Regions from separate parts of the Caballeronia sp. RCC_10 genome, predicted to be linked through region 1. Evidence: predicted binding sites of a transcription regulator. Region 1 holds the regulator's gene; the other holds the start of a gene.

Region 1 (7,932 bases):
CGATTCAATGCCGATTTCGAGATTATCGGGGAAGCGGCCGATCGTTCTGGCTTGATGGGGTTTCTGCGCTCGGTGGTCGATGCGGTGTTCTCGCGTTGTGTTCCAATCGCTCCGCCGCATTACGATGCCGCGCGCTACGACCTCGTGATTATCGGCACGCCGGTGTGGGCGGGCACCATGAGCGCCCCGGTTCGCGCATGGCTTACGGCCAACCGGCGCAAGCTGCCGCTCGTGGCGTTCTTCTGCACTCAGCATGGACGAGGCGACGCTGGCGCGTTCAGGGATATGGCAGCGCTCGCGGGCAAGCAGCCGGTCGCAAGCTGCACCGTCCGAAGCGATCCGGAAGCGGGCGACGAACGCCGTAATGTCGACTTCTTTGCGCGGCGCATCGAACGCAGACTGGACCGTGCGGCCAACCTGGAATGGGCAGCCTGACCAACGGATGAATGGATAACGATCGCTGAACGAAATCGGCGCCACCCGCTTTTATTTGGGTGAGCGGAGTAGCGGAGCGGGATGCGCATCAGGCGTTGAATTCGTCGCCGTGTCGTGAGGCGGCACGCCCCGTGTTTGCCGAATCCGACGTCCGCTCGGCGACGAGTTTTGCCAGGGCCACCGAAGCGACCCGCACGCGCAGGCTATCCGCGCGGCTCGTGAGAATGATCGGAATGCGTGCGCCAAGCACCAGTCCGGCCGCATCGGCGGCGCCGAAGTACATCATCTGTTTGGCCAGGATGTTGCCCGCTTCAAGATCGGGCGCGAGGAGGATGTCAGCCTCGCCCGCCACCGATGAAACAATGCCCTTCGTCGAGGCCGCGGCGGCACTGATTGCGTTGTCGAATGGGAGGGGACCGTCGACCGTCGCGCCTGAGATCTGTCCGCGCACGGCCATCGCTGTGAGCGAAGCCGCATCGATTGTGGCGGGCATCTTCGAATTCACGGTCTCGACGGCGGCCAGCACCGCCACACGCGGGCATTCGACGCCCAGCAGATGAAGCAGATCCACTGCGTTCTGACAGATGTCTCGCTTGTGCTCCAGCGTCGGCGCGATATTTACGACCGCATCCGTCACGAGGACAGGCTTGGAATACGTGGGTATATCCATCGCATAACGTGACTGACGCGCCGCTCTGTTCTGAGGCCGGAGCCGCGGGCGACGACGGCGTACAGCAATTCATCGGTGTACTGACTGCCCTTCATAAGCGCGGCGACTTTGCCGGTGATGCCCAGTTCGACCGCTCGGGCTGCGGCGGCGTGACTGTGCTCGGCGGCTTCGATCGCCACGCCGGATAGGTCGATATGCGCCGCGACTGCGGCGGCGCGTATCTTGTGAATCGGGCCGATCAGCAGCGGATCGATAAGGCCTTCATCGCGTGCCTCCAGCGCCGCGGCTAGCGATTCCGGCGAGCAAGGGTGAACGACGGCCGTGCGCATCGGCGAACGCGTCTGCGCTTCATGGACGAAACTGGCGTAGCGGTCATGCGGACGCACGTAGATATCCGGCTCCGGCGCCACTGGCCATGTCACGGGCGTCGGCGGCGCAATGAGCGTGGCGAGGCCGGACAACACCGTTTGACCATTCTGGTTGATGCAGTGCGTATCGAACGTAACGATGCGGTGCGCGGCGAATCTCGCGCGAACGGTGCCAGTCGCGGTGATGGCGTCGCCCATCCTGACCGGATGACGCAGCTGCTGCGTCTGCGGCAACTGGATGGCTCCCGGTCCCGGCAAACGGGTGCCGGGCACTGACGACACGAGCGCACTGACCCACATGGCGTGCACGACAACGTCGCCGTGTGGTGCGCTTTCGGCAAACGCAGATTCGAGACGACCTGGTGCAACATTGCCGGCTACTGCTGCAAAGAGTCGGATGTTTTCACGGGTGAGGACGCGTGTCAGAGATGCCGATTGTCCTGGCGCGAGTTCGTCGAAGGTGCAATTGCGCATCAGGTTTGCGGTCATGACGATGAAGCGTCACAAGGAAGTTGAAGCCATCGTAGTTTGCTGCGAGGCGTAGTCAGTTGAGGGAGGTCAATGAACCGCTGAACTCGATGCTCCGGTGCCGCCAGTCGTGAATCGGACCTGTCAAAACCGTGACACAGGTCAATGCCGCATCGCCGGGATATGTGACGATGTTGACGGTTCGGGCGCTTCCAGCGCCGACCACCAACGATGGATTCCCCCATGAGACACTGGCTGCGTACGGTTGGCTCATACGGTGTCGAGCCTCACGACACACCCGCTGCCGTACGCGCATGGCGCCGCCTGCAGTGGCCGCTGTTCGCCGCGCTGCTGCTACTTATTCCTGCCTTCTACCTGGAACTCGTCGGGCTCACGACGGCGCTTCTGATTGCGCGGTGGATGTACCTGCTCGTTGGCCTGACCTGCACCGGCATATTAGGCCACATGCTTTCCAAAAGCCGCCGTCCGTCGCGGTTCATGCGCCGCAATGCGTTGGACGCGGCCCTCGGGCTGGCCGCGCTTGCAAGCGTCGCAGGTGGCCGCGTTCCGTGGTCCGCTGTCGAGTGGGCCTGGAAGCTGTTCTTCATGGCTGCGCTGGCGCTGCGCATCGTGCTCGCCCTGCGCGCGTTCTTCGTGCCTCATCGGCTGCTTGTTCTGCTCGGAATCGGCGCGGCGATTCTCGCACTCGCGGGCGCGGGTTTCTATTGCCTCGAGCCAGGCGTGCACTCGTATGCCGACGGTCTCTGGCTTGCTTTCGAGAGCAGCGCGACGGTCGGCTACGGCGACGTTGCACCCACGACGCCCGCTTCGCGCGTGTTCGCGGTCTTCGTCGTCTTGCTGGGCTACGGCCTGCTTTCGCTGACGTTCGCAAGCATTGCTGCGTTGTTCGTCGGCGAGGAAGAAAAGCAGCTGCGGCGCGATATGCATCGCGACATCAAGCGAGTGGAAAGCGAAGTGAGCGCCATGCGCGAGGAAGTCCAGATGTTGCGCGAAGTACTGATGCGCGACCCGAGCCGTCATCACCAGGAACGACAGGGCGTGCAGCACTGAGCGCAAATGAAGTCGCGGTCCGAGCGAAAACGCTGAGTTGGATCAAACGACGCGCAGCGTTGAGCGGTATGGTTGTTTGATCGCTATGAATGTCGCCGTGGAGTGCGAGATGGGACCGGGATCGCTGTGTGCCGTGCTTTTGCTGCCCGCGCTTTGTGCCTGTTCGGCAGACGCACGGTGGCATCGCTTCAGCGAAACCGAACCCGCTTTGCATCAGGCCCGGCAGTTCGCTTCCGTAGACTGCCAGGAGCCAGACGAATGCTCGCTCCTCTGGGCACGCACCAGGGAATTCGTGTCACGCTATTCAGCCACGCAAATACGTCATGCCGATGCCAGCGATATTCAGACAGGGCGTCCCCTCGAAGCGGGCGTCGTGTACGTGTGGGCCACGCGAACACCGTCGGCAGAGAGCAGGGGGCGGGCGCGAATCAGTGTCAAGGCGTTATGCCGGGGCATGTACGGAATGGATGGCGGGCCCGGCTGGTTGTACGCGCAATGCGCAAGCGAGATTCAAAAGGTCGAACTGATGTTCAGGGGCTTCGTGCTCGCACCGCGTCCGGTCCGGTTGACGATTCCGCATAAGGCGGTCCCCAAGATTCGAAGCAACCATGTTGTAGCCGGTCACGCGAAGATTGATTTGGGCCACGATGCGAAGACGAGCTTGCAGGTTCGAATGCACGCGGTCAGGGAAGAGGAACGAGGAGAGCGGTCATGGGGCTCGGTTTGCAGATTGCCTGTCAAGGATTCGCCGGCTTTGACGATGTCGAGCGCGTGGCCGGTGTGGAATTGCTGCGACTCGAGCGGCAAGCCACTGATGTCGTCAACAGTCACCTGACCATCGAGGCTTATTCTGATGCATCTGGAGCGCCGCTCTATGATGCGCGCCTCGACCTGATCACGAGGACTTTTGATCTGATTCCGGTTGAGCGGGGCACCGCCGCCGACCTGGGTGCCGCCATCCATCGTGCATTTGATAACGTTTTGCGCCTGCTCAAGCTCAGGCAGGTGTCGTCGGCATGAGGATTTATGCCCGGCGTCTCGCGTAATCAAGTGAGAAGCGGGCCGGAGTTGCGCGGGTGGCTTGCCGGTTCAGGAGGGGCATCCGGCTCGTCCGAGAAGATCTCATGCTCGGCGACGATGACCTCGCAATCGACACACTGAATATGCCAGTGTCCGGAATCGCATGGGCGGGTCGCGGCATTCTCATCGACGATCAGGCGATCTGCGCGGCCACCGTGCGTCTCTTGCAGTGGGAGACTCAGGCGCGAGGCCGCCGACGCGTTGAGCTCGAGACCGCAAAGCAAGAGCAAGGGGGCGTGCGTGTCGCGATCCGTCAGAAGCGTGCCATTCACCGCAGTTTGCCACGTTCCCCACGACGGAATCTCGATGCGGTCATGACTCTCGCGAGACCAGCGACCGCTGTCGACGTCCAGCCATAACACGGCGTAGGCGGTGGCGGCGCGTTCGAAAGCATCGAGCTTGATGGTGATGCGCATGACGGCTCCTTTGCACGACTAGTGACGCAACACCCATTCGACGAGCGTGTGCGCATCCTCGGGCGAGAGCGCGCCGCCGCGTTCAGCGGGCATCGGCATGGCCATGTCGCCCCAGTGGGCGCGACCGCCTGCGCGCAGCTTGTGCTCCAGCATGGTTGGCGCCTGCGGGTCGTTGCGATACCGGTCGGCGATCTGTTGAAACGACGGCGCCAGAAACGGCGCATCGTTCGTATGGCAGAACATGCAGTGCTGCTGATCGACGAGCGCACCGGGATCAGATTGCGCCAGTGCGCGTGTCGAGCAAAGCATGAGGACCGCGAGAAGCACAGCCATCGAGGGACGACGGACGCCATCGTGGGCCACGTCCGGCCCGGTGCGCGAGAGGAAAATCTGGCAAGTACGCATGGCGGCTAACGAAGAATGCAAGTTGTCATGATGCGAGGGGCGACGCGAATGGCCGTTGATCTGAATCAACGCGCGGCAACGGTCGGACGCGAGACCTAAGCAGGCGCTTTCGCGCGGACCGGGCGCAGCGCTCAGGTAACACTCGCCCCCGGCGAGACATGCGGGGAATCCCGCTACGCGTGCAGACGCAGGTCATGCGCTCGCCGGTGCGAACTGGGCGCCTGCCGACTTGCGCGACGGACGCGTGCGCGGTGCAGCAGTGTTTCGTGCAGGCGGCTGGTGCTTCATCGAGCCTCACACATTTTCGAGGCCTGCCTGATCGAGAATCTGCACTTCCTTGCCGCGCGCATCGAGCACACCCGCCTTCTGCAGCTTCGAGAACATGCGGCTCACGGTTTCGAGCTTGAGACCGAGGTAGCTGCCGATCTCTTCGCGCGTCATGCGCAACACGAACTGCGCGGGCGAATAACCGCGCGCCTTCATGCGCGTCGAGATATTGAGCAGGAAAGCCGCCACCCGCTGCTCTGCGGACATCGTGCCCAGCAGCATCATGAGATTCGATTCACGCACGATCTCGCTGCTCATCAAACGATGCACGTGATGCTGAATCGCTCTCACTTCCCGGCAGAGTAATTCGAGCAGATCGAACGGAATGATGCAGACAACGCTATCTTCGAGCGCAATCGCATCGCAACTGTGACTGTCACTGCTCACGCCGTCGAGTCCGAGCGCATCGCCCGCGAGATGGAAGCCCGTGACCTGTTCAATACCGTCACGATGCATCACGACGGTCTTGAAACAGCCGCTTCGCACGGCATACACGCTGTGGAAAGCGTCGCCGCTTCGGTAGAGCGTCTCGCCGCGGCGCACGACACGCGTCGAGCAGATGAGCGCATCGAGGCGTTGGTATTCGTCCGGCGAGAGGCCGCTCGGCATGCATACCCGCTGCATCGTACAGGTCGAGCAACGTGCGCCCGTGCGCCTTGCGGTCCGGGAGATGTCCGCTACCTGAAACGCACGGCGCGGCATGGGCGCTTCGTCCCGGCGGGTGATGGGTGCGGCTTCGCTTGCGGTGAACATGCCCTGCCTCCTGTCGAACGTCAGGTTCCCGCGTATGAGTCGAATGCCGGAAGACGAAAGATTCGATGCGCGGCGGACCAATCCATGCGTCGAAGTATTGACCGCGCCATCTCAAAAATGAATCGGCGGAGGCGGAAACTTCGGTAGGAGTTTTGGCGGGCATGTAGGGAAATCCTGACGGGCGATACGTTCAGACGTCGTCGTTCTCGTCGTCGAAAAGCCGGTGCCGGACGGCGTAGCGCACGAGCGCCGCTTCATGCGGCATTTGCATCTTTTCGAGGATGCGGGCTTTGTACGTGCTGATCGTCTTCGCGCTTACGCAGAGCGCTTCCCCGATCTGGTTGATGGACTCTCCAGCGTACAGTCGCCGAAAGACTTCGAACTCCCGATCCGACAGGCGCTGGTGCGGCAGTGTGTCGGCGGGCTCCGAGAGGCTTTGCGCGAAGCGCTCTGCCATGGCGAGGCTTACATAAGCGCCGCCAGCCGCGACCTTGGTGACGGCTGAGACGAGTTCTGCGCTGGCGCTTTCCTTCGTAAGGTAGCCCGACGCGCCCGCCTTGAATGCGCGCGCGGCATATTGCTGCTCGGCGTGCATGGTTAGCACGAGGATACGAAGCGCGGGCTTCTCGTCCTTGATCTGCTTGAGCAGTTCGAGGCCGCTGCGACCCGGCATCGAGAGATCGAGGACGAGCACATGCGCTGGCGTGGAGCGAACGAGGGCGAGCGTGCTGACGCCATCGAACGCTTCCCCGGCCACTTCGAACCCGCTCGCGCCGGCAAGGATATGGCGCAGTCCGTCGCGTACAAGCGCGTGGTCGTCCGCGATCAGCACTTTCGTCGTCATGGTTGCGGTTCCTTGTCTTGCACGGCTTCGCGCGGCAAGACCGCGGTAAGGACGAAGCCGTTATCGGGTATCGAGTCGACGAAGACGCGACCGCCAAGCGCGTTCGCGCGTTCCCGCACATCCAGCAGGCCGAAGGAACGCCCGTTCGAATCAAGCGGGCAAGGCGCGCCGACGCCATCGTCGGCCACCCGAAGCACGCAATCGGCGCCGTCGGCGACAAGTGACAGTTCGACGCGACTTGCATGAGCGTGGCGTGCGATGTTTGCGAACGCCTCCTCGATGATACGAAAAACCGCCGTCGCTGCGTCGGCGTTGAACACGAGATCGCCCGTATCGAGCGCGTGATTCACAGGGATGCGGTGAAGGTGCTCGAAATCGTCGATGAGCCAGTCGATGGCGGCATGCAGTCCGAGATCATCGAGCATGACGGGCCGCTGATGCGCGGCGATTCGCCTGAGCGACGCGATATTGCGGTCGATGAGGCCGAGCATGCGCTGCAACTGCGGGCCGATGTCTGCATTACGGGCCGCGTGCGTGGCAAGCTGTGCTTCCAGCGCGGCTATGTCCATCTTGAGCGCGGTAAGTGTCTGACCCAGGTCATCGTGCAATTCGCGGGCGATGCGCGTCTTTTCGGCCTCCCGTATCCGCTGAAGATTCGCAGATAGCGCTCGCAGTTCCTCGCGCGATTGCCGGAGCTGCGCTTCCGCCTTCACCCGGTCTGTGATATCGCGCAGGACGACGGTAAGCAGCTTGCCTTCCCCGTCTTCCGTCTGGGAGATAGAAGCTTCGATGGGGAACTCTTCGCCATTTGCGCGTAAGCCTGACAACACGCGCTGCGCGCCCATTCGTCGGTCCGATTCGCGCGTGTCGCTGAATTGCCGGACCTGACGTTCGTGCGCCGCCCGATAGCGCTCGGGGATGAACCGCGACAGCGAGGTGCCGATTGCGTCGCTGGCCGCGCAGCGGAAAACGTGCTCGGCCATCGGGTTGAACATGACGATGTGTTGCGTCGCATCGATGGTAATGATCGCTTCCGTCGTCGAGCGGATGATGCCGTCCAGCCGGGCGTGGGTCAGCACGGCGTTGCCGGAGGAA
Region 2 (7,932 bases), on a different contig from region 1:
CGGTGATTTGCTCTGCATGTTGTCTCCTCCGAATGCGCTTCGATGGCGCTTCGGTTGGCTGTGGCGATTAGGCGAATGGTTAGCGGATGAACTGATCGACGAAATCCGCGCCCAGCCCGACGGACTCGTAGTGCTTGCGGCACATGTCGACCTTGGTGAACACGTCTTCGTAACCGGTGTAGTTGCCGTGCGGATCGCAATAGAACATCACGCCGTTCACCTGGAAGTACGTGATCATTTCTTCGACGTCTTCCGGCACGTAAAGCGTATGCGTTTCGCCGGGCGGCTCGAAGACGTAGCTGCCTTCCGTCGCGACCCAGTCGTGCTCGAGGTAGCGCCAGCGTCCCTTCAGCACCATGCCATGCACCGCTTGCGGATGACGATGCCTCGACAGCACGCCGGACTTGCGCACGCGCAGCAGATTCATCCAGTAACCGGTCGAGACGTTCAGGCACAGCGGGCGAAACCAGACATTCTCGGCTTGCGGGACCCACTCGCGCTCGTCGGTAGGAATCGCGTGTCCGACGACGATCTCCTTCTGCGCTTCCTTGGGATTGGGATACTGATACGGCGTCATTGCGTCGGCCGTGGGTTTGGGCGCGGGCATCGCGGCTCCTCTGTCCATAATGTGGATGAATTAATCAGATTATGGACAAATCTTGTCGCCCGGCAGCCTCATTGTCAAGATTTGTAGCGGTCAGGGAAAACGCGAGTATAAAAAAAGCGGGTCCGATTTCCGGACCCGCTTTTAGCGCCGATGAACCGGCTGCCGAATTGCGCTCGCCTAGCGCGCCATCATCAGCATGTGGACGTTATGCATGACCCACACGGTACCGACGATGACCACGAGCGACATCGTGATCGTATAAACGAACGACATCGCGTTCCAGCGCTGCCCCTTCGACGTGTTCACGTGCAGGAAGAACACCACGTGCACGACGACCTGTACCGCCGCCAGCACCGCCAGCCACACAAGCCCTTGCTCGCCCGACAGCTTGCCTGCCGTCACGAGCCAGAACGAGGCTACCGTGAGCACGACAGCCAGTACGAAGCCGATCAGATAACCGCCGACGGTGACGTGCGGCATATCGCCATGCGTTGTATGCGAATGTGCCATTAGACGATGCTCCCAAGGTAGACGAAGGAGAACACGCAAATCCAGACGATGTCGAGGAAGTGCCAGAAGAGGCTCAGGCAAGCAAGCCGGCGCAGTTCGCGCTCGCCCATTGCCGGCTTCTTCACGATCTGCACCGCCAGCACGACCAGCCAGACGAGACCGAGCGTGACGTGCAGGCCGTGCGTGCCGACCAGCGTGAAGAACGCCGACCAGAACGCGCTGCGTTGCGGACCCGCGCCTTCAGCGACCAGATGCGAGAACTCTTGCAGTTCCAGGCACAGGAAGCCCGCGCCCAGCAATGCCGTCACGAACAACCACAGCAGCACGCCGCTCTTCTTCTGACGAACCGCGGAAATCATCGCGAAGCCGAACGTCAGGCTGCTCGTGAGCAGCAAGCCGGTTTCGATCGCGACATCCTTCAGGTTGAACAGGTCCTTCGCCGTCGGGCCGCCTGCGTACTGATTCGCAAACATCGCGAAAGTCGCGAAGAGCGAAGCGAACAACAGGCAGTCGGTCATCAGATACGACCAGAAGCCGAACACCGAATGAGACGGCTGGTGTTCGTGCTCGTGCGCGTGATGCGCGGAAAGTGTCGATTGCGACATTTACAGAACCTCCAGTTCCAGTTCGCGGCCCGCGCCCGTCTTGGCCGGCGCCTTGGGCGGGCGGTTCCGCTCTTCGGTTGCCTTGACGGTAGCGGCGGGGATGATGTAGCCCGCGTTTTCCGCAAAGCTGTAGCCGATGGCAACCGCTGCAACACCGATCAGACCGACGATAGCCAGCCACCAGATGTGCCAGATCGCCGCGAAGCCGAAGACCAGCGCGAAGACGCCGATCAGGAAGCCCGCGCTCGTGTTGGACGGCATATGGATGTCGCGCAGCGGACGCGTTTCGACGCGGCCCGTTTCCTTCGCGTGAGCGAAGTCGTCGAGTTCGCGCACGGCAGGAACGTGTGCGAAGTTGTAGACCGGCGGAGGCGAGCTGATCGACCATTCGAGCGTGCGGCCATCCCACGGATCGCCGGTGACATCGCGATAAGCCGGCTGATTGCGGCGAATCACGCTGACCACGATCTGCGCAACCTGGAACACGACGCCCAGCGCGATGATGCCCACGCCGCAAGCAGCGACGACCAGGTACGGCTGCCATGCGGCGTTGTCATAGTGCTGCAGACGGCGCGTCATACGCATGAAGCCGAGGATGTAGATCGGCACGAACGCGACGAAGAAGCCCACGAACCAGCAGATGAACGCGTTGCGGCCGAGCTTTTCGTCGAGCTTGAAGCCGAACACCTTCGGCCACCAGTACTGCACGCCCGCGAAGTAACCGAACACCACGCCGCCGATGATCGCGTTGTGGAAGTGCGCGATCAGGAACAGGCTGTTGTGCAGCACGAAGTCCGCGCCCGGAATGGCGAGCATTACGCCCGTCATGCCGCCCAGCGTAAAGGTGATGATGAAGCCGATGGTCCAGAGAACCGGCGTGGTCATCTGCACGCGGCCACGGAACATCGTGAACAGCCAGTTGAAGATTTTCACGCCCGTCGGGATTGAGATGATCATCGTCATGATGCCGAAGAAGGCATTGACGTTCGCGCCCGAACCCATCGTGAAGAAGTGGTGCGCCCACACGAGAAACGACAGCACCATGATGCAGCACGTGGCCCACACCATCGTCTTGTAGCCGAACAGCGGTTTCTTCGAGAACGTCGACACGACTTCCGAGTAGATGCCGAATGCCGGCAGAACCAGGATGTAGACCTCGGGGTGACCCCAGGCCCAGATCAGGTTCAGATAGACCATCGGGTTGCCGCCGCCGTCATTCGTGAAGAAGTGCATCCCCATGTAGCGGTCGAGGCCGAGCAGCGCGAGCGCGACGGTCAGGATCGGGAACGTCGCCATGATCAGCACGTTCGAGCAGAATGCCGTCCACGTGAAGACGGGCAGCTTCATCCACGTCATGCCGGGCGCGCGCATCTTCACGATGGTCACGAAGAAGTTCACGCCGGTCAGGAGCGTGCCGACACCGGACAACTGCAACGCCCAGATGTAATAGTCGACGCCGACGCCCGGGCTGAACTGCGTCTCGGAGAGCGGCGGGTACGCGAGCCAGCCGGTCGCCGAGAACTCGCCGATGAAGAGCGACAGGTTGATCAGGATAGCGGCCATGGCCGTCATCCAGAACGAGAGCGAGTTGATGAACGGGAACGCAACGTCGCGCGCGCCGATTTGCAGCGGCACCACGAGGTTGAAGAACGCCACGAGCAGGGCCATCGCCATGAAAAAGATCATGATGGTGCCGTGCGCCGTGAAGATCTGGTCGAAGTGATGCGGCGGCAGATAGCCCGGCGCGTCCATCGCGAGCGCTTGCTGTACACGCATCATGACGGCGTCGGCGAAACCGCGCACGAGCATCAACCCCGCGACGACCAGATACATCACGCCAATGCGCTTGTGGTCGGTCGACGTCAGGTACTCGCGCCAGAGCCAGCCCCATTTTCCGAACTTGGTGAGAGCGGCGACCGTACCGAGCGCGAGAATCGCCATGAGGACAGTCGCCCCCATGATGATCGGCTCGTGATACGGGATCGCCTCAAGCGTTAATTTGCCAAACATGGCTTACCCCTTGGTTACACAATTCGCACCAACGGCGACATTCCCGTTGTTGTACTTGCCGACGATGTTGTTGAACAGCTTCGGATCGACGGTGGAGAAGTAGCGCACCGCTTCCTTCTGGCTCGGGCGCGAGACGCCGGCATAGACGTTCATGTCGAGGCCTTCGGGCGCGGTCTTGACCTTCTGGACCCACGCATCGAATTCGGCTTGCGACATGGCGAGCGCGCGGAACTTCATGTCTGAGAAGCCTGCGCCGCTGTAGTTCGCCGAGATGCCCGCGTAGTCGCCGGCGTGATCGGCCAGCAGATGCAGCTTCGTCTGCATGCCCGCCATCGCGTAGATCTGGCCGCCGAGTTGCGGGATGAAGAACGAGTTCATCACCGAGTCCGACGTGATGCGGAAGTTGACCGGCGTGCCGACCGGAAACGCGACCTGATTGACGGACGCGACGCCCAGATCCGGATAGATGAAGAGCCACTTCCAGTCGAGCGCGACGACTTCGACGTTGATCGGCTTGACGTTCTCGACCTTGATTTCCTTGTACGGGTCGAGTTCGTGAGAAGTCCTCCACGTCAGGATGCCGAGATAAAGGATGATGACCGCGGGGATCGTCCACACAACGACCTCGATGGCCGTGGAGTGCGCCCATTTCGGAGCGTAGGTCGCGTTCTGGTTGGATGCGCGATAGCGCCAGGCGAAGATCAGGGTGAGCAGAATCACCGGAACGACGACGAGGAGCATCGTGAACGTCGCGGTGCCGATCAGCGCGCTTTCCGCTACGCCGATAGGACCTTTCGAGTCGAGCACCTCGAGTTTGCATCCCGAGAGACAGACACTGCCCAACAAACCCGATAACAATGGCGCTGCTAAACGGTGAGTATTTTCATTCATTGCATTCGCTGGTTTTTTGGATCGAAGCGTCCTCTGGAGAACGCCGTTTCACGGCGTTGCGCCGCGACGCGATCATGCCACGCGAGATTTATCGCGATGTTGCGAATGTATGGAATTTGGTCTCAGAAACGGGGATTGCGACGCTGTGTCGCGCGCTATTGTCGCTTCGATAAGTCATGTCGAAACATGCTGAGCGTTGCGAACTTATCATTCTGACAGCATGGCGCAGGCTTGAGGAGTACGTGCGAAACACACTCTTTGCCGGGCATCAAAATTTTGCATTGGCGGCGTGTTGAATCGCATAGGTGTCAAATCATGTTGCGGCGGTTTATCGGATAGATAAGAGCCTTCAAAATGCGAACCCCGGCTGGCTCTTTTTCGGTGAGTCATCTGGAGGTCAAAGGCTCGATACTGAACGACATGAAAAAGAAAATGCTGATTGTGGCCGCCAGTTTGATGGCGCCGATGCTGGCTCATGCGGGTTGTGAAGACATGATGTCCCGGTGGATCAAAACGCTGCATCCGGATAACAAACTCGCCGCCGAATACAGCGTCTGCAAGGCGTGGCCTGCCCATCCACAGTTGACGCTGGCAGTGATGGCGCTGGCGCATGATGCGAGCGACGAGAGCGTCAGCGGGCACGATGCCGAACTGGTCGTAGCGGACAGCGCGTCAGGCGCGGTCATCGCGCATTTCTACCAGAGGGATGCGATCGTTGAACAAGAAATGACGTTCACCGACATTGCGCTCGATACCGCACGCTATGACGTCTCCCCCGGGCCCCGCGCGTTTGGCGTGCGTGTGAGCTACCGGGGTCGGTCGCGCGTCGCCCCGAGCGGCGAGACCTCACTACTCCTGTATGTACTGGAGAACAAGACGTTGCGGCCGGTCCTCGACAAGTTGGCGGTAGAGCAGGCCAACGGCGAATGGGACGATCGATGCGAGGGCTTCTCTGACTCGACGAAGCGAACCGTCGCAACGGGTCCTGCGAACCGGGAAGGCTATGCGTCGCTGAAGGTGACGGAGAAGACGGTTCACAGCGTCACGCGCATGGTGAAGGACGAATGCGTGAATCAGGACGGCGCACCGAAGCAGAAGGATTTCACGCTCGAATACCGCAACGGCCACTACAACGTGCCGCAGGGCATGCGGCTGCAGGGCTGAGCGCCCGCTCCATCTACTCCTTCCTGACTAGCGACTAACCGCCGCGCCCCTCCGCCCGGCGTATATCGTCTCCCTGACGCAATCCCTATCCTCGCGATGAAGTCTTTCATCACGAGGATAGGACGATGAGCGTCGTCAACCCGCCTGCCGCGTCGTCGGCCGCGACCGATACCACTGCCTGGCGCGTGCTCTCTGCGAGCACGTTCGCCTTCACCATCTGCTTCGCCGTCTGGATGATGTTCGCCATCCTCGGCATTCCGCTGAAGCAGCAACTCCGTCTCACCGACACCGAATTCGGCCTCATCGCCGCGACGCCCGTGCTTACCGGCTCGCTTGCCCGCGTGCCGCTCGGCATCTGGACCGATCGCTTCGGCGGGCGCGTCGTGTTTTTCTGCACGATGGCCGTCACCATCGTGCCGATCTGGCTCATTACCTATGCCACGGAACTGTGGCAGTTCCTCGTGCTCGGCCTCTTCGTCGGCGTAGCGGGCGCGTCGTTTTCCGTGGGGACGCCCTATGTCGCGCGCTGGTTCCCGAAGTCGCGGCAGGGCCTTGCGATGGGCATCTTTGGCGCGGGCAACTCCGGCGCCGCGCTGAACAAGTTCGTCGCCCCGGTGATGATGCTCGCCGCCGGCACATGGACCATCGTGCCGAAGGTCTATTCCATCGCGATGGCCGTCACCGCGATCCTGTTCTGGCTGCTGTCGGCGTCGAACCGGGCGCATCGCGGCGCGAACGCGCAGAGCTTCGCCGCGCAAATGACCGTGCTCAAGGACCGGCGCGTGCTGCGTTACGCGCAGTTCTACTCCGTCGTGTTCGGCGGCTATGTCGGCCTGTCGCTGTGGATGCCGCAGTACTACGTGAACCAGTATGGCTTCCGTATCGAACAGGCGGCGTTCCTGGCCGCGTGCTTCTCGCTACCCGGCGGCGTGCTGCGCGCGCTGGGCGGCTGGATGTCCGACCGGTTCGGCGCACATCGCACGACATGGCTCGTGATGTGGGTCACGCTGGCCTGCTTCTTCGTCCTGAGCTATCCGGTCACCGATTTCACCATCCACACGAGCGGCGGCCCGCGCACCTTCCACATCGCGATGGGACCGGCTGCCTACACCGTGCTCATGTTCGTCGTGGGCGTGGCGATGGCCGTCGGCAAGGCGTCGGTGTTCAAGTTCATCTCCGACGATTTCTCGTCGAACATCGGCGCGGTTTCTGGTGTCGTCGGACTCGCGGGCGGGCTTGCCGGCTTCCTCTTGCCGATTCTATTCGGCATCCTGATGGATATCACCGGCATACGCACCACCTGTTTCATGCTGATGTTCGGCGCAACTGCAGTCAGTCTCATCTGCATGCATTTCACCTTTAAGTCAGACCGCATCGGGCGCGTTGCCTGACGCAACCGAGGGCGCGGCTTGACCGAAGCCGCGCCGTCATCATCGAGCACATCTCATGTCACGCTATCTACTCACTCAATGGGAGCCCGACAACGCGGGCTTCTGGCAAGAGACCGGCGAAACCATCGCACGCCGCAATCTTTGGATCTCCATTCCGGCGCTGATGCTGGCCTTCGCGGTGTGGTCGCTGTGGAGCGTCGTCGCCGTCAATCTCGACAAGGGCGGCTTCCACTTTTCCAAGGACCAGTTGTTCTGGCTGACTGCGTTGCCCGCGCTGTCGGGCGCGACGCTGCGCATCTTCTATTCGTTTCTCGTGCCGATCTTCGGCGGCCGGCGCTTCACCGCCTTTTCAACCGCGAGCCTCCTGATTCCCGCGCTCGGCATGGGCTTCGCGCTGCGCGATCCGTCGACCGGCTATCCGACGCTGCTCGCGCTCGCCTTGCTATGCGGCCTGGGCGGCGCGAACTTCAGTTCGTCGATGGCGAATATCAGCTTCTTCTTCCCGAAGGCGAAGAAGGGCTTCGCCACCGGCATGAACGCGGGCATCGGCAATTTGGGCGTGTCGGTTGTGCAGTTCGTCGCGCCGCTCGTGATCGCAGCGTCTGTCTTCGGCGCGCTCGGCGGTAAAGGGCATAGCTACGCGGCCAACGGCGTCGAGCGCAGCATCTCGCTGCAGAACGCGGGCTTCATCTGGGTGCCGTTCATCGTCGTGTCGGCGCTCGCCGCGTGGTTCGGCATGAACGATATCGCCGAT

The links. The regulator FNR, encoded in region 1, switches genes on or off when oxygen is low (the NO sensors DNR and NnrR bind a similar motif). The targets are predictions, from matches to a motif close to TTGATNNNNATCAA.
Region 2: cyoA (ubiquinol oxidase subunit II) is a predicted target of FNR. The motif match lies at 4,882-4,895, and genes of this name have one in related genera.

What each region holds. Positions count from the first base shown of each region.
Region 1 covers NZ_JBFUPT010000045.1:5,054-12,985, forward strand. Annotated here, with positions in the region: gene AB6804_RS29480 (flavodoxin family protein) at 1-435, shown strand, start outside; partial or broken gene AB6804_RS29485 (bifunctional enoyl-CoA hydratase/phosphate acetyltransferase) at 524-1,962, opposite strand; gene AB6804_RS29490 (potassium channel family protein) at 2,185-3,012, shown strand; gene AB6804_RS29495 (hypothetical protein) at 3,724-4,032, shown strand; gene AB6804_RS29500 (DUF3564 family protein) at 4,059-4,508, opposite strand; gene AB6804_RS29505 (c-type cytochrome) at 4,527-4,841, opposite strand; gene fnr (fumarate/nitrate reduction transcriptional regulator Fnr) at 5,208-5,942, opposite strand; gene AB6804_RS29515 (response regulator) at 6,184-6,837, opposite strand; gene AB6804_RS29520 (PAS domain S-box protein) at 6,834-7,916, opposite strand.
Region 2 covers NZ_JBFUPT010000010.1:65,954-73,885, reverse strand. Annotated here, with positions in the region: gene AB6804_RS18635 (MFS transporter) at 1-18, opposite strand, end outside; gene AB6804_RS18630 (2,4'-dihydroxyacetophenone dioxygenase family protein) at 80-607, opposite strand; gene cyoD (cytochrome o ubiquinol oxidase subunit IV) at 785-1,117, opposite strand; gene cyoC (cytochrome o ubiquinol oxidase subunit III) at 1,117-1,722, opposite strand; gene cyoB (cytochrome o ubiquinol oxidase subunit I) at 1,723-3,732, opposite strand; gene cyoA (ubiquinol oxidase subunit II) at 3,736-4,623, opposite strand; gene AB6804_RS18605 (hypothetical protein) at 4,978-5,787, shown strand; gene AB6804_RS18600 (nitrate/nitrite transporter) at 5,913-7,178, shown strand; gene AB6804_RS18595 (NarK family nitrate/nitrite MFS transporter) at 7,234-7,932, shown strand, end outside.